Regions from separate parts of the Micromonospora sp. NPDC049114 genome, predicted to be linked through region 2. Evidence: riboswitches for the same ligand, from Rfam matches in the RefSeq annotation. Region 2 holds a riboswitch; the other holds the start of a gene.
The links. A riboswitch is a leader RNA that binds a small molecule or an ion and turns the genes downstream of it on or off. The one in region 2 is predicted to bind S-adenosylmethionine.
Positions count from the first base shown of each region.

Region 1: it holds a riboswitch for S-adenosylmethionine, as region 2 does, so the genes downstream of both, AB0B39_RS13515 (ABC transporter substrate-binding protein) here and AB0B39_RS19930 (aminotransferase class V-fold PLP-dependent enzyme) in region 2, are expected to answer to the same signal.

Region 1 covers NZ_JBEZEA010000003.1:125,179-136,640, forward strand. The annotation lists gene AB0B39_RS13495 (MFS transporter) at 1-963, opposite strand, end outside; gene AB0B39_RS13500 (hypothetical protein) at 1,193-1,378, shown strand; gene corA (magnesium/cobalt transporter CorA) at 1,395-2,522, opposite strand; gene AB0B39_RS13510 (amino acid transporter) at 2,750-4,690, shown strand; SAM riboswitch class IV at 4,774-4,885, shown strand; gene AB0B39_RS13515 (ABC transporter substrate-binding protein) at 5,205-6,050, shown strand; gene AB0B39_RS13520 (amino acid ABC transporter permease) at 6,090-6,866, shown strand; gene AB0B39_RS13525 (amino acid ABC transporter ATP-binding protein) at 6,863-7,609, shown strand; gene AB0B39_RS13530 (hypothetical protein) at 7,619-8,914, opposite strand; gene AB0B39_RS13535 (Na+/H+ antiporter) at 9,050-10,672, opposite strand; gene AB0B39_RS13540 (BTAD domain-containing putative transcriptional regulator) at 10,745-11,462, opposite strand, start outside.
Region 2 covers NZ_JBEZEA010000006.1:286,405-297,866, forward strand. The annotation lists gene AB0B39_RS19920 (metal-dependent phosphohydrolase) at 1-171, opposite strand, end outside; gene AB0B39_RS19925 (FUSC family protein) at 310-1,512, shown strand; gene AB0B39_RS19930 (aminotransferase class V-fold PLP-dependent enzyme) at 1,582-2,817, opposite strand; SAM riboswitch class IV at 2,897-3,017, opposite strand; gene AB0B39_RS19935 (PrsW family intramembrane metalloprotease) at 3,041-4,525, shown strand; gene AB0B39_RS19940 (hypothetical protein) at 4,541-4,708, opposite strand; gene AB0B39_RS19945 (co-chaperone GroES) at 4,801-5,139, opposite strand; gene AB0B39_RS19950 (AI-2E family transporter) at 5,245-6,609, shown strand; gene AB0B39_RS19955 (ATP-dependent DNA helicase) at 6,723-8,912, opposite strand; gene AB0B39_RS19960 (DUF402 domain-containing protein) at 9,013-9,519, shown strand; gene sigJ (RNA polymerase sigma factor SigJ) at 9,532-10,497, opposite strand; gene AB0B39_RS19970 (PPK2 family polyphosphate kinase) at 10,688-11,462, shown strand, end outside.

The DNA.
Region 1 (11,462 bases), on a different contig from region 2:
CGCGACCACCGCGAGCCCGAAGCTGGGCACTGCCGCGCAGAGCCCGATCCCCACCGCGCCGAGCGCCGCCCACCGGACGGTGAGTCGTTCCGGGTCACCGGTCAGCGGAAACGCGGTGACCAGGAGCGCGCCGGCGAGGTTTCCACCGCCGTACGCGGCGGCCAGCAGCGCGCCGGAGACCGCCTCCCGGTCGAGGTCCGCCGCGAGCGCGACGGCGAGCACCGACACCGCTCCGCCGGTGAGCGCGGCGAGCGAGGTGACCCCGGTGACCCGGCGCAGCGGTCCGGGACCGAGCAGCGCCCGCAGCGCTCCGCGGGCGGCGGGCGTCGTCCGCGCCGGCCCCCGCCGGGCGGGTGCGCGTGCCGGCAGCGTCCCCACCAGGGCTGCCGCGAGCAGGGTGGCGGCACCCAACCCGACCAGGGCCGGCCGAGGCCCGGCCAGGGCGGCGAGGGCAGCCACGGCGGCCGGACCGGCGCTGCCACCGACCCCGTACGTCACCGTGTCCCACCCCTGACCGCGACGTTGCGCGCGCTCGTCCGGGTCGAGCAGCCCGGCGAGCCGGCTGCTCAGTCCGCCGGTCAGCAGCGGCCCGCAGGCCCCGGCAACGACCAGCAACGCGGCCGGCACACCTACCGGCACCCGGCCGAGCAGCAGCGCGGCCGTCGAGACCGCTACGGCGTACGTGACGAAGCCGGCCGCCAACCGGCCCCGGCCGTCCGGCGCCCGGTCCAGCCAGCGACCCATGAGCGGCCCGAGCAGGTGCGGCGCGGTCAGGCACGCGGCCAGCAGCCCGCCGAGCAGGGCCGGCCGGGCCACCCCGACCTGTGACACGGTGGCCAGCAGCACCACGCCCACTGTCGCGCCGGCGTCCGCGCCGCGGGCGAGCGTCGCGGCGACGAGGTAGCGGGGCAGGGCTCCACGTCCGGTGGTGACCTGCACGGCGGTGTCGAGAGATCCGCTCACCCGTACCTCGCTACCCACTCCGCCACTCGATGCACCATCGAGGCGAGATGTCCGGTTTGGCGGGCGACAGTCGGGAAACCGAAAACAGGGGGTGCGGATGTGGCCGGGCGTGGGATGGTTCGACGTGGATGCCGTACCCGTGGTGACCCGCGCGAGCGGGCCGCCCGGCCGGGGGCGCGGGCGCACACCGCGCCGCCCGCGGCGGCTTCGACGAGGAGAGGCAGGGCCCATGCAGGCTCAGCGCAGGCCACCGCGCACGGAGCGGAGCCAGACCAGCCACGACCGGACCGGCGGCGGGATGACCGGGGCGGCCACGCCCCTGACCATCTGGGCCGCCGCCGTGCTGCTCGGTCGCATCGGCGCCGGTGACGACGACAGCGAGGACGAGCGGCACATCCTGCGCGGCATCGAGTGAGCCCGGCGCCCCGCCGCTAGAGCCAGCCGCGCCGCTTGAAGACCAGGTAGAGGGTTCCGCAGACCAGCAGCATCAGCAGCAGCGCGAACAGGTAGCCGAAGCGCCAGTTCAGCTCCGGCATGTGGACGAAGTTCATGCCGTACACGGTGCCGATGAGCGTGGGCGCGAACAGGATCGCGGCCCACGAGGAGACCTTCTTCAGCTCCTCGTTCTGCGCGTAGCTGGCCGCGGTCAGGCTGCGCATCTCCTCGTTCTGCTGCTGTGAGACGAGGGTGGCGTTGACGGTGAGGATGTTCTGCAGCAGGTGCCGGAACCCGTCCACCCGCTCGACCACCTGGGTGAGGTGGTCGGTCACGTCACGCAGGTAGCGGAGCAGTTCCTCGTCCGTGCCGTAGCTGCCGGCGCCGGTGGCCAACGCGTCGAGCATGGTGAGCAGCGGCCGGGCGGCCCGCTGGAACTCGATGACCTCCCGGCTGAGCCCGTAGATGCGCCGGCTGGCGTTCGGGTCACCCCCGAAGACCTGGGTCTCGATCTCGTCGATGTCGTTCTCCAACCCGGCGACCACCGGCGCGTACCCGTCGACGACCTGGTCGAGGATCGCGTACAGGACCGCCTCGGGCCCCTGGGCCAGCATCGGCGCGTCGGCCTCCATCCGCCGCCGCACCGCGGCCAGGTCGGGCACCTCGCCGTGGCGGACCGTCACCACGAAACCGGGCCCGATGAACAGGTGCAGCTCGGAGAACTCGACCTCCTCCCGCAGGTCGTCGTAGCGGGCGGCACGCAGCACCACGAACAGCGTGTGCCCGTACCGCTCCAGCTTGGGTCGCTGGTGGGCGTTGATCGCGTCCTCCACCGCCAGGTCGTGCAGGCGGAACTCGCGCGCCAGTGAGGAGATCTGGTCGATGTCGGGCCGGTACAACCCGATCCAGGCCATCGCGTCGTCCTGCTCCTGGAGGCAGGAGTACGTCTCGGCGAGGCCGGCCGGCGAGGCGAACCGGTGTCCCCGGATGTAGACCGCACTGTCCACCATGCCACCGGCGGGCGGGGGCGGTGCCGGCGGTGGGGGCACGCCGACGCGGGTCTCGTGCTCGTCGAGCTGACGGCCGAAGCCACCACCCGGGCGGAATCGACGGCCGCCGACCATGACCCGCTCCTTCCCCGGTGGCATCCGATCCGGCGGCCTCCCGGCCCGACCGGGCGGTTCGGTGCGGGGCGCCGGAGGCGCTGCATCCCCTCTGCCCCCGGGCCGAAACCCTCCGACTCGCCGGCCGCCCCCACCGGGGACGGGCGGGTTCGGCGTACCCGGGGACGGGCGCGTGCGACCGGGCGGATACTCGCGGTGACCATGGGCGGAGGACGGGGGAAGCGCCGGTGCAGGGCGACAGGCGCGGTGGGCGGCTGCGCGGCTGGCTGCTCGACGGCGGTACGGAGCGGGCCGCGCGGCATTCCGGCCCGGGCGGGCGCCCGCCCGAGGATCGGCACCACCCGTGGTGGAAGGTGATGTGCCTGACCGGTGTCGACTACTTCTCGACGCTGGGCTATCAGCCGGGCATCGCGGCGCTGGCGGCCGGGGCGCTGTCGCCGGTGGCGACGCTGGTGCTGGTGCTGGTGACGCTGCTGGGCGCGCTGCCGGTGTACCGGCGGGTGGCTGTCGAGAGCCCGCACGGTGAGGGTTCGATCGCGATGCTCGTACGCCTGCTGAGCTACTGGCCGGGCAAGCTGTTCGTGCTGGTGCTGCTCGGTTTCGCGGCCACCGACTTCATCATCACCATCACCCTCTCGGCGGCGGACGCGACAGCCCACATCGACGAGAACCCGTTCTGGCCGAGCGGGCTCAAGGGACACGAGGTGCTCCTCACGCTGCTGCTGGTGGCACTGCTGGGCGCGGTGTTCCTCAAGGGATTCGGCGAGGCCATCGGGATCGCCGTCGTCCTGGTGGCGGTCTACCTGGGGCTGAACGCGGTGGTGATCGCCGACGCGCTGTGGCGGGTGGTGACCCATCCGAGCGCGGTCGGAGACTGGACGAACGCGCTGAGCACCGGGCACGGCGATCCCCTGCTGGTGGTCGGGTTGTCCCTGCTGGTGTTCCCGAAGCTCGCGTTGGGCCTGTCCGGTTTCGAGACCGGGGTGGCCGTGATGCCGCACATCCGGGGGGATCGCGCGGACTCGGAGGACCGGCCGTTGGGCCGGATCCGGGGAGCGCGGCGGCTGCTCACCACCGCCGCCGCGACGATGAGCGTCTTCCTGATCACCAGCAGCGTGACCACCACCGTGCTGATCCCGCCGGAGGCGTTCCAGCCGGGCGGGCCGGCGAACGGCCGGGCGTTGGCCTACCTGGCGCACCAGCACCTCGGCGGCGTGTTCGGCACCGTCTACGACCTGTCGACGATCGGGATCCTGTGGTTCGCGGGCGCGTCGGCGATGGCCGGGTTGCTCAATCTCGTACCCCGTTATCTGCCGCGGTACGGCATGGCCCCGACCTGGGCGCGGGCGGTCCGGCCGCTGGTGCTGGTCTTCACCACCGTGGCGTTCGTGATCACGGTGGTCTTCTCCGCGAGCGTGGACGCGCAGGGCGGCGCGTACGCCACCGGGGTCCTGGTGTTGATCACCTCGGCGGCGACGGCGGTGACCCTCGCGGCGCGACGACGGCGCCAGCGGGGGCGGACGTACGCCTTCGGGACCATCGCGTTGATCTTCGTCTACACCACTGTGGCGAACGTCGTGGAACGCCCCGACGGCGTCAAGATCGCCGCCTGTTTCATCGGCGGGATGATCCTGGTGTCGGTGCTGTCCCGGCTCATGCGGGCCTACGAGCTGCGCGTCGACCACGTCGAGCTGGACCCGACCGCCGCCCGGATGATCGACGAGCGGGCCACCCGTCGGATCCGCCTCATCGCGCACGAGCCGGAGCGCCGCGACCCGGCCGAGTACCGCGCAAAGCTGGCACAGACCATGGCGGACAACGACTTCCCCGACGACAGCGACGTCATCTTCGTCGAGGTCCACGTCACCGACCCGTCGGACTTCGAGACCGAGCTGCCGGTGCGCGGCAGCGTGGCGCACGACAGCTACCCGGTGCTCAGCCTGACCGGCTCGTCGGTGCCCACCGCGCTCGCCGCCCTGCTGCTGGAGATCCGCGACCGGAGCCGGCGACGGCCACACATCTACTTCGAGTGGAGCGAGGGTGGCCCGGGTCGCAACCTCCTGCGCTACCTGGCGTTCGGGCAGGGCGCCATCGCCTCGGTCACCCGGGAGATCCTGCGTCGCCAGGAGCCCGACCCGCGCCGCCGGCCGCACGTGCACGCCGGTTGACCTGCCGGTCGAACCGTCGCGGACGGTGAGCGTGGTCATAACGGCTGGACGGTCCACCGGTCGGAGCTGCTAGCCTCGGCGCAGGTCATGAGTGCCAGCGCGAAGCCCCGGCTCGCTGGCCGGCAACCCTCCTCCGCGGTGGGGTGCCCCGGGTGAGGACCAGGCACCGGCAGGACGCCGGCGCAAGCGTGGCCTGGCACCCAGGTCAGCAACAGACCCGGGAGACCGTATGCGCATCATCCTCAGCCCCACGCCACCGGCCGGTCGGCTCATGCCGACCCTGACCCGGCGTCGCCACGTGGACCTGATGCGAATGCGCAGCGCGGCGTGTACCGCCGCCTGACGCGCTGACCCCTCCCCTCCCCGGGCGCCCTCGCCCACCCCACTCGACCCTCGCGTCGATCATGAAGTTGTTGCCCGTCCGACCGGCGTGTCGGGGCAACAACTTCATGATCGACCGGGTCAATGCACCCTTTTGGAGACACCCGTGCGATCTTTTTCTGTCCTGAGCCGTGTGGTTGCCGTTGGGGCGGCCCTGCTGGTTGCCGGCGGGTTGGCCGCGTGCGGTGGCGACGACTCGTCGGGCGCCGCCGGCAACCCGTACGGGCTGGCGCAGGCCGGCGTGCTGCGGGCCGGCACGCTCACCGACGCCCCGCCGAACGTGTACCTCAAGGACGGTAAGTTCACCGGCTTCGACAACGACCTGCTGACCGCGGTGGCCGGCAAGCTCGGCCTGACTGTCGAGTTCGTCGGAACCGACTTCTCCGCGCTGCTCTCCCAGGTCAACAACCACAAGTTCGACGTCGGCAGCTCCTCGATCACGATCACCGAGGCGCGGAAGAAGACAGTCGACTTCGGCAACGGCTACGACTTCGGCTACTTCGGGCTGGACGTGCCGGCCGGCTCGCCGATCACCGGGTTCGACCAGCTCGCCGGCAAGCGGGTCGTGGTGGTCCAGGGCACCGTCCAGGACGACTACGCCACCGGCAAGCAGCTCGACCCGGTGCGGGTGCCGGACTACAACGGCGCGATCAACCAGCTCAAGGCGGGCACCGCCGACGCGTGGATCGCCCCGGCGGAGATCGGCGAGAAGTCGGCCGCCGACAGCAAGGGAAAGATCACCGTGGCGGCCAAGCAGCTCAGCCCGGCACCCACCGCGTACGCCGTGGCCAAGGGCAACGACAAGCTGCGCGAGGCGCTGAACAAGGGCCTCGACGAGGTGATCGCCGACGGCACCTGGAGCCGGTTGCAGGCCCAGTACTACCCGGGCCGCCCCATCCCGGCGGACTTCACCCCGGGCAGCGGCACCGTGGCGGCGCCGTCCGCGTCCGCCGTGCCGTCGGCGTCGGCTGCGTCCTGAACCGGTGACGAGCGAGCAGGGCGGTAGGAGAGGCGACCGATGGATCCGTTGAGCACCCTGTGGGAGACCTTCTTCGACGCCGACGCGATGCGCGAGGCGCTGCCCGAGATGCTGACCGTCGGGCTGCCCAACACGCTGATCCTGGCGGTCTCCGCCGCCCTGCTCGGCACGGTGTTCGGCCTGCTGCTGGCCGTGGCCGGCATCTCGCGCAGTCGATGGCTGCGCTGGCCGGCGCGCGTCTACACCGACGTCTTCCGCGGGCTGCCGGCCGCGGCGACGATCCTGCTGATCGGCGTCGGGCTGGCACCGCTCGGCATGCGGGTCTGGGGACCGGACCCGTACCCGCTGGGCGTCCTCGCGCTGTCGCTGATCGCGGCGGCGTACATCGGGGAGATCTTCCGCTCCGGCATCCAGTCGGTGGAGGCGGCCCAGTTGGAGGGCGCGCGGGCGCTCGGCTTCTCCTGGGCCGACGCGATGCGGCTGGTGATCATCCCGCAGGGCATCCGGCGGGTGCTGCCCGCCTGGGTCAACCAGCTCATCGCGCTGATCAAGGACTCCAGCCTGGTCTACTTCCTCGGCCTGGTGGCCAGCCAGCGGGAGCTGTTCCGCATCGGGCAGGACTACGCGGCCACCACCGGCAACGAGTCCGCGTTGCTGCTCGCCGGGCTCTTCTACCTGGCGTTGACCGTCCCGCTGACGCACGTCGTCAACTGGATCGACAGACGGCTGCGCAACGGCCGGCCGGCCACCGCACCCGCCGACGACGAGGACGACGACCTGGCGCTGGCCGGGGCCCCGGAAGGAGACCGGCGATGACCACCACCGCGACCACCACCTCGGTGAGCCTCCAGGCGCGCGACGTCCACCTGGCCTTCGGGCCGAACCGCGTGCTGCGCGGCGTCGACCTGAGCGTGCAGCGGGGTGGGACGGCCTGCGTGATCGGGCCGTCCGGGTCGGGCAAGTCCACTCTGCTGCGTACCCTCAACCGGCTCATCGAGCCCGACCGGGGCGACGTGCTGCTGGACGGGCGCAGCGTGCTGCGCGACGACCCGGACGCGCTGCGCCAGCGGGTGGGCATGGTGTTCCAGCAGTTCAACCTCTTCCCGCACATGAGCGTGCTGCGCAACGTCACCCTGGCTCTGCGGCGGCTGCGCAAGCTCGGCGAGGACGAGGCGGTGGCGGTCGCCCGCGACCAGTTGGAGCTGGTGGGGCTCGCCGGCAAGGCCGATGCCCGGCCGGCGCAGCTCTCCGGTGGCCAGCAGCAGCGGGTGGCGATCGCCCGTGCGCTGGCGCTGCGGCCCGAGGTGATGCTCTTCGACGAGGCCACCTCGGCGCTCGACCCGGAACTGGTCAAGGGGGTGCTCGGGGTGATGACCGACCTGTCCGCCGCCGGAATGACCATGGTGGTGGTCACCCACGAGATGGGCTTCGCCCGGCACGTCGCCGACACCGTCGCCTTCATGGACCGGGGTGTGGTGCTGGAGGCCGGCCCGCCGGAGAGGATCTTCGAGGGGGCCGAGCATCCCCGGCTCCGCCGCTTCCTCGCCCAGGTGCTCTGAGACGGCAGCTCAGCCGGCCTGGATGCGCAGGTGCAGCGCGAACGCCTTCAGGTCGCCGAGCAGCTCCAGGATGGCGTTGCGGTACGCGACCGACGCCCACAGGTGCAGCTCCTCGTCGTCCAGCCCGCCGAACGCCAGCGAGAGCGCCTTGCGCCGACGCCGGTCGAGCACCTTGTGCGGGCGGGCGAGCAGGTCGCCCTCCCGGCGCAGCGCCTGAAGGTAGGCCGCCACAGCCTCCTGGTAGTGCCGCCCGGCGACCCGCTCCAGCAGGGTGAACTCGAAGACGTTCAACGCCGCCTCGGAATCCCAGTACGCGGCGTCGCGCACCGGCGCGCTCGCGAAGTGCCGGCCCATGGCGTGCCGGGCCTCGTAGAGCAGCAGCACGCCCCGGCCGGTGGTGCTCAGCGGTCGGCGGGGCGACGGCAGGCGCAGCGTGCGCACCGGCGCCGCGGCGGTCAGATCCACCGCGCCGGCGTACGTCGGCATGCGGTGCGTTCCCGACGTCGGCTCCGGCAGCAGGCAGGCCCGCTCCTGGTAGGGCAGCTGGCCACCGGTGGGCACGGCGCGCACCGTCGCGGCGTGCAGCTCGGCCAGGGGTCGGTCGTCCGGGGCCTGGCCCGGCGGCAGGGTGAGCACGAGACCGTTGACGCCGGGCACCGGCACACCCAGCACGCAGGAGGTGCGCAGGAACGCCCAGGTCGCCGCCGCCTCGCGGATGCCGCTCGCCACCGCCTGCGCGTCGGCCCGCCAGTCCTGGGCGATCCGCAACCGCTGTGCCAGGTCGGCGGTCGCGGCGTCGTCGTGCGGGTACAGCTCCCGGACGGCCCGGGGCAGCGACCCGAGGCGCAGCTCCAGCGGGTCGCCGGTGGGTCGGGGCACAGCGTGCCTCGGGCAGTCGGCGGCGGAGTGCGGGTCACCGTCGACCGCGTGGCAGTCCCCCAGCCAGCTCGCGCCGGGTGGGCCGGCCGGACGGGCGAACGCGAGGTGGGGCAGCCGGCCGGTGCGCAGCACCGTCTCGTACTGGGGGCCGGTGCGCGCGGCGCGCAGCACGTCGAGTGGCAGCATCGGCGCCAGCGCCACCACCGCATCGAGGACGACGCAGTGCGGGCAGGCGTCGCGGACCTGGTAGCGGCGGAGGTGGTCCACGCCGGGCTGCTCCCACTGGACCCCGATGACTGCGTCGTCCTGCGCCATCAGGTAGAGGAACTGGGTGGCGACGCGTTCGCGGGTGACCGCCACCAGCTCGTCGAGGAACTCCCGCTCGGTGACCGTCCGCAGGTCGGTTTCGCTTCCTCCGGTGGTCATGGGACCCCCTCGCGGGCCTAACGCATCGACGGACGCCGAACCGGTTCTTACCGTACCCGCCGACGACGTGCCCGAACGTCCCGCACGCGCGGGGGCGGTGTCACCAATCCGTCAGGCCGCCGGCGCCGGCCGGTGTCACTCGCTGGGCCCCCGCCCCAGCAGCCGGATCTCCTCGTTGTCCAGGGCGGCCTGGAGCTCCTGGAGCACCAGGTCGTCGATCTCCCGGTTGTCGCGCAGCCGGGTCAGCTCCCGCCGCTTGTGGGCGAGGACGCCGAGGCGCAGGCGCTGGTCCAGCCGGCGTTCCTCGGCGGTACGCCCACCGCTGTCGTTGAAGTCCTCCAGGTGCCGCTGGTACTCGGCCTGCAGCCGGCTCACCGTCTCCCCCTCGACGCCGATCTCGGCGGCGACCCGGGGCAGCGCCTCCAGGCCGGCCTGGGTGGCGCGCTGGCGGGCCTGCCGGGCCTCGTCGACGCGTTCGGGGTCGCCGGTCAGCCCCGCCCAGCGCACCACCAGCGGCAGGGTGGTGCCCTGCACGAGCATGATCAGGACGATGACCAGCGCGGTGACGAAGATGATCAGGTCGCGCTCGGCCACCGGTGTGCCGGCGGCCGTCATCGTCGGAACTGCCAGCGCGGCGGCGAGCGACACGGCGCCCCGGAAACCGGCCCAGCCGGCCACGGTCCCCACCCGCCAGTCGGACGCCGGCTGGTCGTGATCCATCATCCGGCGGCGGCGCAGCTTCGCCGACTCGGCCGTCAGGTAGACGAACAGCAGCCGGGTGGCGACGACGACCGGGGTGACCACCAGCACGATCGCCAGTGCCCGGCCCGGCGAGGTGCTGGAGATGCCCCGCACCGCGCGGGGGATCTGCGTGCCGAGCAGCACGAACAGGCCACCGTTGATGAGGAACGTGGACAGGTCCCAGAACGCGTACGCCAGCACCCGGGACCGGGCGCGGATCACCCGTGGACCGGCGTACGCCAGCACCAGGCCGGCCACCACGACGGCCAGCACACCGCTGGCGTGCACCGAGTCGGCGAGCAGGAACGCCGCGAACGGCGTCAGCACACTCAGCGCCCCCTCGCGCAGCGGGTCGTCGAGCCGCTTGCGGATCAGCACCACGGCGGTGCCCACCAGCAGGCCGGCTACCACTCCACCGACGCCGGCCCCGACGAACTCCTCGCCGATGCCCAGCACCCCCGGCCTCTCGCTCTGGGTGAGCAGGCCGACGGCCACCGCGAAGATCACCAGGGCGCTGCCGTCGTTGATCAGGCTCTCCGCGTGCAGGGTGGTGAGCAGCTTGCGGGGCAGGCGCTTGGCCAGGCCGGTGACCGCGGCGGCGTCGGTCGGCGCGAGGACCGCGCCGAGCACCCAGGCGGCCGCGGGGTTCACGCCGAACGCCTGCGCGGTCAGGGACACCGTGACCATGGTGAGCACCACGAGCACCACGGCGAGCAGCCCGATCACCGGCAGGTTGGCCCGGATCTCGCGCAGGCTGATGGTGAGACTCTCCCGGTAGAGGATCGCGGGCAGGAAGATCAACAGCACCAGGTCCGGCTCCAGGGTCACCTCGGACAGCGGCGGCGCCAGCCCGAGCAGCACCCCGAACCCGATCAGCAACACCGGTGGCGCCACCCGGTACCGGCCGCCGAGGGTGGTGCCGACCAGGACGGTGACGCCCAGCACCACGATCAGGACGAGCACCTGCACGGCGTACCCCCTCGATCCCCGGCCGACGACGAACGCCGGTTGTTCCATCTGATCGCACCCCGGTTGCCGGTTCCACAGGAACGGGCAAGTCGCCGGGCGCGGGGCACGCGCCCGGCCGGGTCAGCTCGGGTCGGCGGTACGGAGGCGCGCGGTGAGCAGGCGGGCGGTACGACGGTGTCGGGCGGCTTCCTCGTCGCGGCCGAGCGCGGTGGCCAGGTCGGCGAGGTGCCCGGCCACCGGGCCGACGGTGAGCACCCCGCTGCCGGCGGCCAGTTCGCCGGCCGCCGGGCCGAGCGCGGCGGCGACGCGCTCCATGGTGGGCCGGTCGCCGACGGCGAGGGCGCCCCGGGCGGTGAGGCACAGCCGTACCTCCCGCAGCAGGTCGTGCGGCCCGTCCGGGAGGGCCCGCAGGGCCGCTCGGGCGGCGTCGCGGTCCCCCTCGGCCGCGAGCAGCAGCGGGCGGACCCACGGCTCGTGCGGTCCCCAGTCCAGGCCCGCCCAGTCCTCGTCGTCCGGCCCGGGGATCGGCCGCTGACTCACCGGCCCGAAGGCCGGTTGGTCCTGGCCCGTTCGGCCCGCGCCCGTGGACGCCAGCGGGTCGGCGCTGACGGCGTCGGCCAGGCGCAGACCGAGCAGGGCGAGTGGCAGCAGTCCGTGGGCGAAGCCCGGCATGGCGTCGGCGGGGAGCCGTTCGGCGGCCGCCCGGTACGCGGTCGCCGCCGCCTCCCGGTCGCCGCCCAACGCCCGGCGCAGCGCGGCGTACCAGCCGGTGAAGACGCCGACCAGCGGCAGCTCGTACCGCTGGGCGAGGCGGTCGGCGGCGCGGGCGTGCTGGTCC
Region 2 (11,462 bases):
GTGCCGGTCCACCACATCGAGGACGGCGCTCAGGTGCGCCACCGTGTGGTACTGCCGGTGCGGCTCCCGCCACCGGGCCAGCAGCTCCTCCCCGGCCCGGGTGGAGCGCTCGTCGGGTCTCGCCCCGGCGTCACGGGCCGCCGCCCGCCACCGGTCCAGCAGATCGGCCACCGCCCGAGTCTGCCGCATCCGTGCGCCGCACGCGGGAGAGAGGATTCAGGGCCCCCGCCACGGGTAGTCGCGCCCATGGCGGTGGCCCGGGACAAGAAACCTCCGGTGGTACGGCGTACCCCGCTGCGCGAGGGCCTGGTGGACGTCGACGGGGCGCGCATCGCCGAGGCCACCCAGCAACTGCGGCACCGCGGCCGGGCCACCCTGCACGACCGGCTGCACCGGGTGCGGATGGCGGGTGGGCTGGCCGTCCAGGCCGGGTTGGCGGCCGGGCTGGCGTACCTCGTCTCGCACAAGTTGCTCGGCAACCCGCAGCCGGTCTTCGCGCCGATCTCCGCGGTCGGCACGCTCGCCGCGTCGGTCGGGCAGCGGTTCCGCCGGACCGTCGAGCTGATCGTCGGGGTGGGCGTCGGGGTGTTCGTCGGCGACCTCCTGATCTACTTCCTCGGCACCGGGGCGTGGCAGCTCGGCCTGGTGGTCACGGTGGCGATCCTGCTCACCATCTTCGCCGGGGCGAGCGTGGCCATCGTCATCCAGGCCGCCGCCACGGCGGTGCTGATCGTGACGTTGAGCCCGTCCACCCAGAACCTGGAGATCCCCCGCTTCGTCGACGCCTTTCTCGGCGGCGGCATCGCGCTGCTGGTGACGGCTGTCCTGTTGCCGCTGAACCCACTGCGTGTGATCAACCGGGCCGCCCGGCCGGCGCTGGACCTGCTCGCCGCCCAGCTCGACGCCACCGCCGACGGGCTGCGCGACCGGGACCGGGCCGGCATCCAGCGGGCGCTGGAGCGGCTGCGCAACAACAAGGACGAGCTGGCCACCCTGGCCGAGGCGATCGAGGGCGCGAAGGAGACGGCCACCCTGTCGCCGGCCCGCTGGCACCGCCGCGGCGAGCTGATCCACTACGCGGAGGCGGCCGACCCGATCGACCGCGCCATGCGTAACAGCGGCACGCTGATCCGCCGGTCCGTCACCCTGATCGAGGACGACGAGCCGGTGCCGGATCCGATGCCGGACGCGATCGGCCACCTCGCCGAGTCGGTCCGGCTGCTCAAGCACGAGTTCGCGGCGGGCGAGGAGCCGCAGAAGGCACGGGAGCGCTCGCTGCGGGCCGTCAGCGAGGCCGGCCGGGCGTACGGGGCGGGGGTCGGCTTCTCCGGGAGTGTCGTGATCGCCCAGATCCGGACCACGGCGAGTGACCTGCTGGTGGCCTCCGGGGTCGAGCAGGAGGAGGCGAACCGGTGGATCCGGACGGCCTTCGGGGAGCAGGAACGGCCGATCGGCGAACCGGCCGAGCCGGGCGAGGCGCCGAAGCCACCCACCGCCCCGCCGGTCGGCTGAGCGCGGGGCGGCGGGGCGTCCGGGGCAGGGACTCAGCCCGGCGCAGGCGCAGGCGCAGGCCAGCTCGGCTCAGGCCAGCTCGGCGAGCGCGGCCAGTAGGCGGTCGACCTGGGCGGCGGTGCTGCCCAGGCCGATGCTGGCGCGCAACGCGGTCGGCGGAAGATCCCGCCGGCCGGTACGCCCGGCGGCCTCGCCGAGCAGCCGCCGGGCCAGCGGGTGGGCGCAGAACAACCCGTCCCGGACGCCGATCCGGTGTTCGGCGGCCAGTCGGGCGGCCACCGCGGCGGAGTCCCGGCCGGCGACCACGAACGAGACGATGCCGACCCGGGGCGCGTCGGGGCCGAACGTGCGCAACTCCACCACGTGCGGCAGGGCGGCGAGGCCGGTGCGCAGCCGGGCCAGCAGCGCCTGTTCCCGGGCGGCCAGCGCCACCCGGTCGGCGTCGGCCAGCGCCGCGCACACCGCCGCCAGCGCCACCGCGCCCAGCAGATTCGGGGTGCCGCCCTCGTGTCGGGCCGGGCCGTTCGCCCAGGTCACGTCGTGGGTGGCCGGCCCGACGTGGCTGGTGGCGCCGCCGCCGGCGAGGTACGGCGCGGCGGCGTCCAACCAGTCCGTGCGGCCGATGAGCACACCCGTGCCGAACGGGGCGTACAGCTTGTGGCCGGAGACGGCCAGGTAGTCCACGTCGAGCGTGTGCATGTCGACCGGGGCGTGCGGGGCGAGCTGCGCGGCGTCGAGGACGATCCGGGCGTTGTGCCGGTGGGCCACCCGGGCCAGCTCGGCGACCGGCCACAGCTCCCCGGTCACGTTGCTCGCCCCGGTCACGGCGACCAGCACCGGCAGCGCGGGATTGCTGTCGCGGCGCAGCTCGGTGAGGGCGGCGGCGAGAGCGCGGACCGCCCCGCCCGGGTCGGCGGGCACTGGCAGGCGCACCGAGCCGCGTGGCCAGGGCAGCAGGTTGGCGTGGTGCTCGCCCGCGAAGGTGACGACTGTCGTGCCGGCGGGCAGCGCCCGGGCCAGCAGGTTGAGGGCGTCGGTGGTGTTCCGGGTGAAGATCACGTGGTCGTCGGCGCGGGCGCCGAAGAAGTCGCCTACCGTCTGCCGGGCCCGCTCGTAGGCCAGGGTGCAGCGCCGCGACAGCGCTCCCGCGCCGCGGTGCACGCTGGCGTACCAGGGGAGCAGTTCGGTGACCGCGTCGGCCGCGGCCCGCGCGCACGGCGCGGTGGCCGCGTAGTCGAGGTTGATCTCGCCGGGTACGCCGAGCACGTCGAGCGCCGCCGACGGCTGGGGCGCGACGGTGGGCAGGGCGGGCAGCGAGGGTACGAGGGTGACGGACACGCCGGAACCTCCGGGGTCAGGGACCCCGGGTGTGGCCTCGGGACGGGGTCCGCGCTTGCCCAGCACGCCGATCGGGCTGGGCCCGGTCATCACCCGGGGCACCCCACCGCGAACTCGACGAGGGTTGCCGGCCAGCAAGCCGGGGCTTGACGCTGGCGCTCGTGACCTGCCGGCAGCATAGCGGCTGTGGATGCGGCCGAACCAGCCGGCGGCGGATGGCTACGCTGACCGCATGGCCGACACCCCGCCCGGTGCACCCCTACCGTCGCCGCCGCACCCGCCGGCGGCCCCGCCCGTCGGCGGGTCAACCGGGATCCCGCCGCGCCGCTTCGGCTGGCTGCGGTTCCTGGTGCTGGCCGGGGTGGTGCTGTTCATCGCGGCGTGCGCGGTCTTCATGGTCATCACCCTCGGCCAGTCGCTGGGCGTACAGGCGCTGCTGGTCGGGGTGGGCGCCGCGATCCTGCCGGTGCCGGTGCTCGTCGCGTGCTTCCTCTGGCTCGACCGCTACGAACCGGAGCCCCTGAAATACCTGATCTTCTGCTTCGCGTGGGGCGCGTTCGTCTCCACCGCCGCCTCGTTGAAGGTGAACGAGTTCGCCGCCGGGCGGTTCGCCGACTGGGGGCTGCCGGACGCGCTGACCGGCGTGCTGGTGGCGCCGTTCATCGAGGAGCTGACCAAGGCGCTCGGCCCGATCCTGCTGCTGGTGTTCCGGCGGCGGGAGTGGTCCGGGATCACCGACGGCCTGGTCTACTGCGGGCTCTCCGCGGTCGGCTTCGCGATGGTGGAGAACATCCTCTACCTGGGCGGGTACGGCTATGCGGCCGGCGCCGACCGGTACGGCCCGGCGACCGGCGCCCAGCAGGTGATCGCCATCTTCATCGTGCGGATCCTCCTGTTCGGGTTCGCCCACCCCCTCTTCACCTCGATGACCGGTGTGGGGCTCGGTGTCGCCGCCCGGACGGCCGACCGGCGGGTCCGGGTGCTCGCTCCGATCGCCGGCCTGCTGCTGGCGATGATGCTGCACGGCACGTGGAACCTGCTGCCGACGCTGACCCAGGCCACCGGCGAGGCCGTGATCATGCTGTACGGCTTCCTGGGTCTGATGGTGCCGGTGTTCTTCGGCGTGGTCGGGCTGGCCGTGTGGCTGCGCGCCTGGGAGGGGCGGCTCACCGAGCGGACGCTGCCCGACTACGTGCGCGCCGGCTGGTTGAGCCCGCCCGAGGTGGCCGCGCTGAGCAGCCTGGGCCGTCGGCATGCCGCCCGTAGCTGGGCACGCCGGGTCGCCGGGGACGCCGGGGTGCGGGCGATGCGCGGATACCAGCTCGCCGCGACCCGGCTGGCCCTGCTGCGCGACGGGACGCTTCGTGGTCTGGACCGGAAGCCCGCTGACCGGGAGCGGACGTTCGCCGAGGAGCGGCAACTGCTGGAGGCGATCACCGCGTACCGGTCGTACTTCGTGGGTCGCGACCCCCAGGCCCCGGTGGGTGTCTGGGACGGCAGCCGTTACCACCTGCGCTTCCCGGACGGTACGCAGCGACCGGTGGACGCGCCCGACGAGCCGGTCGTGCCGATCCCGGTGGTGCTCGCCCCGCCGCCGCCTCCGATGGGCTACGCGCCGCCCAACTGGCACGGTCTGCGCCCCGCAGCGCCGTGGCCGCCGCCCGGTCACCCCTGACGGCGGTCGGCGGGCTCAGGTCATCAGCGTGGTGAGGAAGTCACCGAGCCCCTGCGCCATCGCGATCAGCGCGGCCCCGATCGCCTTGAACATCTGCGCGGCGCCGTCCGGGCGGAACGCCATGAAGTAGATCAGGAACGCGACGCTGCCCCAGGTCAGCAGTTTCTTCACGAATACCGGCATCGTCCCTCCCCAGGGCCCACGGTCGCCGGCTGGCTTCCCGCGCCACGGGCTGGCAAACGGCGCGGTGGCGTCCGCCGGCCAGGGGAGGTGCGTCAGAGATAGAGACCTGTGGAATCGTTCTCGATCCGCTCGGCGGCCACGGCGTGCACGTCGCGCTCCCGCAGCAGCACGTACCCGCGGCCGTGCAGCTCGACCTCGGAACGGTCGTCCGGGTCGAAGAGGACCCGGTCACCGGAGACGATGGCGCGGACGTTCGGCCCCACGCCGACCGCGGTGGCCCACGCGAGGCGCTTGCCGACCGCGGCGGTCGCCGGGATGACGATGCCCGCGGTGGAACGGCGCTCGCCCTCGCTGCCGTCCATGCGTACCAGCACGCGGTCGTGCAGTAGGCGGATCGGCAGGCCGGCGTCGAGATCGTTGTCGGCGGTCACGCCGCAGAGGCTACCGTGTGGCCGACGGGGGCCGGCCGGTGGTTACGCAGGAGATGGTCGGGGCAATGTGTGGCTGAACTGTCCTACGGTGTCGGGAACGGACGTATGCTGTCCGACCTGTCGCCGTGGGCGGGCCGGGTTTTCTGCCAGGAGGTGCGTTTGAGCCGCTTCGAGCGGGTACGCGGGCGGCTTCGCCGCGCCTACCAGTCACGACAGGAGTCGACGCGCGTCGACGAGGGCACGTTGAGTGAGGAGTTGAGCGACGTGTCGGGGGCGGCCGGTGTGGCGTCGCCGGCGGTGCCGGGGCCGACCGCAGCACCGAGCGCCACCGTCTACGGCGCGGATGCTGCGGCGGAGCTGCACAGCTCCACCGCCAGCCGGGACGACGCCGACGTCCCGCACGGGCTGCGGATCGCCGCCGCGTGGTGCTGGCGGCTGATCGTGATCGGTGTGGTGGCCTGGGCCCTGCTCAGGATCGTCGGCACGATCAAGATCGTGATCATTCCGCTGGCCATCGCGCTGCTGCTCTCCGCGTTGCTCGCGCCAGCGGTGGGCTGGCTGTTGCGGGCCCGTTTCCCCCGGTCGCTGGCGACGGCGGTGGTGCTGGTCGGCGGCCTGGTCGCAGTCATCGGCACGCTGACGCTGGTGGTCAACGAGTTCATTCGCGGCGTACCCGAGCTGAGCGAGAAGTCGTCGGAAGGCGTCCGGCAGATCCAGAACTGGCTGAAGACGGGTCCGCTGCACCTCTCCGACACCCAGCTCGACCGCTACATCGACGAGGCGCAGGCCTGGATCAACGACAACACCTCGAAGTTCACCAGCGGTGCGCTGAGCACCGCGGCGACGCTGGCGGAGGTGCTGACCGGCACGCTCCTGGTGCTCTTCGCGACGTTCTTCTTCCTGCGCGACGGCAACCGGATCTGGCGGTTCCTGGTCCGGTTGCTGCCGGTGGCCGCCCGGTGGAAGGTCGACGACGCCGGCCGCGCCTCCTGGCAGACCCTCGTCGCGTACGTCCGCGCGACGGTGCTTGTCGCCTTCATCGACGCGGTCGGTATCGGCATCTTCCTGGTCATCTTCGACGTGCCGTTCGCCTTCCCGCTGGCGGCGCTGGTGTTCCTCGGCGCGTTCATCCCGATCGTCGGCGCGGCGCTCTCCGGCGGCGTGGCGGTGTTGGTGGCGCTTGTCGACAGCGGCCCGGTCACCGCGTTGATCATCCTCGGAGCGGTGATCGGCGTGCAGCAGATCGAGGGGCACGTGCTTCAACCGCTGATCATGGGGCGGGCGGTCGCCCTCCACCCGCTCGCGGTGATCATCGGCATCGCCGCCGGCGTGGTGCTCGCCGGCATCACCGGCGCGCTGGTCTCGGTGCCACTGATCGCCGTGCTGAACACCGCGGTCCGCCGACTGGCCGCCCGCACGGTCCCGGACACCCCACCCGACGCCGTGGTGGTAGCCGCGCAGGCCCCCTGACCTTTCTCCGCGATCTTGCAGTTTCTGTCGCCGCACAAGGGGCGTACCACCCCATATCGACGACAGAAACTGCAAGATCGGCGCGTCTTCGGGGTGGGGTGGGGCGTGTTGGGTCAGGTTGTGGCTAGGCGTTGCAGGGCGCCGCGGGCTACCTCGGGGCGGGTCGTGTACCAGAACGGGGGCAGCGAACGGCGCAGGAACGGCCCGTAGCCGCGCGCCGTCTCCAGCCGCGAGTCGAGCACCGCGACGACTCCCTTGTCGCCGGTCGCCCGGATCAGCCGGCCCACGCCCTGCGCCAGCCGAACCGCCGCGATCGGCACGCTGACCGCCGCGAAGCCGGAGCCGCCGCCCGCGTCCACGGCAGCGGCGCGGGCCGCCGCGAGGGGTTCGTCCGGCCGGGGGAAGGGCAGCCGGTCGATGACCACGAGCTGGCAGGCGTCGCCCGGCACGTCCACCCCCTGCCAGAGCGACATCACCCCGAACAGGCAGCTGGACCGCTCCTCACGGAACCGGCGCACCAGCAGCGGCAGCGCCTCCTCGCCCTGCAACAACACCGGCAGGTCGGTCCGCGCGCGCAGCAGCTCCGCCGCCTGCGTCGCGGCCCGCCGGGAGGAGAACAACCCGAGAGTACGACCACCGAGCGCCTCGACGAGCCCGAGCAGCTCCTCCCCGGCCGCGTCCGGCAGCCCGGAGACGCTGGGCCGGGGCAGGTGCGCGGCGACGTACAGGATGCCCTGCCGGGCGTAGTCGAACGGCGAGCCCACGTCCAGCGAGCGCCAGCCCGGCCCCTCGGTCGCTGGGATGGTGGCGGGATCCGCCAGCCGGCGGCCCGGTGTCTCGGCGGCCGGGCGGCCCGAGCCGGTGCGGGCGGCCAGCGAGGCGGCGGCCGGCGACGCTGGGACCGGCGGCGCGTCCAGCCCGAGGGCGCGGGCCACCGTGTCGAACCGGCCGCCGAGCGCCAGGGTGGCCGAGGTGGCCACGACGGTGCGTTCGTCGTACAGGTGGGTGGCGAGGGTGCCGGCGACCGACAGGGGCGCGACCACCAGGGCCCGTCGGCTGCCGCTGTCGTTCTTCTCCACCCAGGCCACGTCGTGGTCGGCCTCTTCGAGGAGCCGCTGGGCGGTGGTGGAGAGCTCGTCCAGCGCGGCCTTGGCCTGCTGCTTGCGGACCGGGTCGGGATCGTCCGACTTGACCTCGCCGATCGCGTCCAGGGCGGTGCGGGTGGCCGCGTCGAGCAGCGTGCACGCCTCGCGCAGCGGCGTCGGCAGGCCGGCGGTGAGTCGACCGGCCGGGGCCTCGGCCAGCCCGACGGCGAGGGCGTCACCGGCGGCGGTGAGCGCGTCGGCGGTCTCCGGCCGCAGCAGCGTACGGGCCCGCCGGGTGGTCCGGTCGATCAGCTCCGGCACCAGCTCGGCCTGCGCCGCCGAGGAGACCCGGTCGGCCAGCTCGTGTGCCTCGTCGACGATGAGCAGCTTGTGCGGCGGGACGATGTGCCGGTCGGCAAGCATGTCGACAGCCAGGAGGCTGTGGTTGGTCACCACGATGTCGGCCTCCCGGGCGCGGGCCCGGGACGCCTCGGCGAAGCACTCCGCGCCGAACGGGCAGCGGGTCGCGCCCACGCACTCCCGCGACGGCATGGAGACCAGCCGCCACGCCTGGTCGTCGACGCCCGGGTCCAGCTCGTCGCGGTCGCCGGTGTCGGTCTTCTCGGCCCAGTCGCGCAGTCGCTCGATCTGCTTTCCCAGCCGGCCCGCCTCGCCGAGCCACTTCGTGCCGCCGCCGGGGCGGGCGGCCGGGGCGTCGAAGAGGGTCTCCTCCGGCTCGTCCGCGGTGGAGTTGTCCAGCCGGGCCAGGCAGAGGTAGTGGTGCCGGCCCTTGAGCACCGCGAACGTGGGGCGGCGGCCGAGCAGCGGCTCGACGGCGTCGGCCAGCCGGGGCAGGTCGTGGTCGACGAGCTGGGACTGCAGGGCCAGGGTGGCCGTGGACACCACCACCGGGCCGTCCACGGTGAGGGCCGGCGCGAGGTAGGCCAGCGACTTGCCGGTGCCGGTGCCCGCCTGCACGAGCAGGTGCTCACCGCTGGTCACGCACTCCTCGATGGCGGTCGTCATCTGCTGCTGGCCGGGCCGCGCCGTGCCGCCGGGGACCGCGCCGACCGCCGCCGCGAGCAGGTCCGTACCGCTGGGCCGGGCACCACGCCGCCGGCTCCCGCCGCGGGCCGACGGGGTGGCGGAACCGGTGGCGGTGCGGGGCGGAGTCACCGTGCGACGGTACCCGCCGCCGCCGACACCGACCGTGCCCATCCGCCCGCGTGGCGCGGACCACCCATCGACCCCGCTGGTCCACCCCGTCCGGTTACGGCCGTGCTACGACGCGTGGGCAGTATCGGTTAGGGTGCGAATCATGCCGAGCGACGTGGTCCGAGTGATCTACCGCAAGTACGACGGCAGCGCGCACCGTGACTACCCGGCCCGTCGCCTCGCGGAGGACGACCTCGGCATCTGGCTGGGCGTCCCCTTCGGCACCGAGTCGGTCTACCACGGCCGGCCGTCGGTGGAGAAGATCCCCTTCGTTCTGCTGGTCCCGCACCACGCCTGGTGGACGTGCATGTTCAACCCGCCGCCACGGACCAGCGAGGTCTACTGCGACATCGCCACCCCGGCCCGCTGGGAGTCCGACGACACCGTCCACCTGATCGACCTCGACCTGGACGTGGTCCGGCGACGGGCCACCGGTCTGGTGGAGCTGCTCGACGAGGACGAGTTCGCCGAGCACCGGGCCCGTTTCGGCTACCCGCAGGACGTGGTGGTCGAGGCCGAGGCGGCGGCCCAGTGGCTGTACGGCGCCCTCGGCGACGGCAGCGAGCCGTTCGCCACCTCGTACCGCAAATGGTTGGCGCTGGTGGTCTGAGCCGGCGCGGGCTCACCAGCGCGGCGGCCACGTGTCGTCGTCGCCCAGCGGCGGCAGGCCGGCCAGCTTCTCCGGGTTGAGCTGATTGAAGATGCCGGTGATCCGGCCGTCGTCGACCGAGAACGCGGTGACCAGCCGGATCGGCCGCCCGTCGCTGTGGGCCGTCTCCAGCAGCAGGCCGAGGACGCCGTCGACGAGCACCGGGCGGGACCGCATCCGTCGCGCGTACCGCCCGGTCCGGCCGAACAGGCCGAGCGTGAAGCGGCTCACCGTGTCCGCGCCGACCACCGGCCGGCGGGCCGTGGGGAAGTGCCCGCCCGAGTCGCCGATCAGGACCACGTCCGGCGCGAGCACCCGCAGCAGCGGATCCAGCTCGCCGGACTCGGTGGCGGCCACGAACGCCGCGAGGACGCGTCGCTGCTCGGCCGGGTCGGCGGTGTGCCGGGGCGCGTCCGGCGCGGCGACGGCCCGGCGGGCCCGGGAGGCGAGCTGCCGGGCGGCCACCTCGCTGGTGCCGAGGACGTCCGCCACCCGCGCGAACGGCACCGCGAACACGTCGTGCAGCACGAACGCGAGCCGCTGTTCGGGCGCGAGGCGTTCCAGCAGCACCCGCAGCGCCGTGCCGACCTGGTCGCTGCGGACGGCGTGTTCGGCGGGGTCGGGGGCGTACCCGCCGGTGGGCGGCCCGCCGTCCAGCGGGCTCACGACCGGTTCCGGGAGCCACTGCCCGGGGTACGCCTCGCGGCGGACCCGCGCCGAGCGCAGCACGTCCAGGCAGAGCCGGGCGCAGGTGGTGGTCAACCAGGCGGAGAGATCGCGGATCTCGGCGCGGGCGGCCGGGTCGGCGAGCGCCCCGGCGTAGCGCAGCCAGGTCTCCTGCACCGCGTCCTCGGCCTCGCTGCGGCTGCCCAGCATCCGGTGGGCCACCGCGAGCAGCCGGCCCCGCTCGGCCTCGAACTCCGTCGCCAGGTCCCGCACGACCCACCACCCTCCCCCGAGCGCCACGTGCCTGGCGTACATCCTGCAACCAACCGGACGCGCCGGCGGCCCCGGACGTGACGGCGGGCCGGTGGCGCATCGAGCGGCCTCGACGCGATAGGGGGCGTCGGCGGCTGCCGTCGGCGGGCCTCGACGCGCGGATGGCCGGCGGGTGGGCGATGATCCGAGGATGAGCGAACCCCGGCAAGGGCAGAGCGGAGCTGTCGTGGCGCCGGACGGCGGGTCGGTGCGGGACCTGTTGCGGGTGACCGCGCCGGTGGATCTCGCCGCCATCGATCCCCGGTCCACGCCCGGCCTGCCGCCGCCGGACGTCATCGGCGAGCACCGCAAGACCTGGGCCCGTGCCCAGGTGGAGCTGGTCGGCGAGGAGTTGGGCCGGCAGCAGGAGATGCTGTTCGCGATGGCCAAGGCGGAGTCGGCCCGGCCGGCGCACCGGGTGCTGCTGGTGCTCCAGGCGATGGACTGCGGTGGCAAGGACGGCACGATCAAGCGGGTCGCCGGCGCGATGAACCCCCTGGGTCTGCACATCCGCTCGTTCGGTCCGCCGACGCCGCAGGAGCTGCGGCACGACTTCCTGTGGCGGATCCGCCGCGCGCTGCCGCCGCCCGGGTACGTGGGGATGTTCAACCGCTCACACTACGAGGACGTGTTGATCGCCCGGGTCGGGTCGTTGGTGCCGGAGCCGATCTGGCGGGCCCGCTACGACCAGATCAACGCCTTCGAGCGGGAGCTCGTCGACGACGGGGTGACAGTCGTGAAGGTGATGCTGCACATCTCGTACGCCGAGCAGGGCGAGCGGCTGCTGGAACGGCTCACCGATCCGCACAAGCACTGGAAGTACAACCCGTCGGACGTCGACTCCCGCGCGCAGTGGGACGACTACCAGGCCGCGTACGCCGAGGCGCTGAGCCGGTGCGGCACGGACGCCGCGCCGTGGTTCGTGG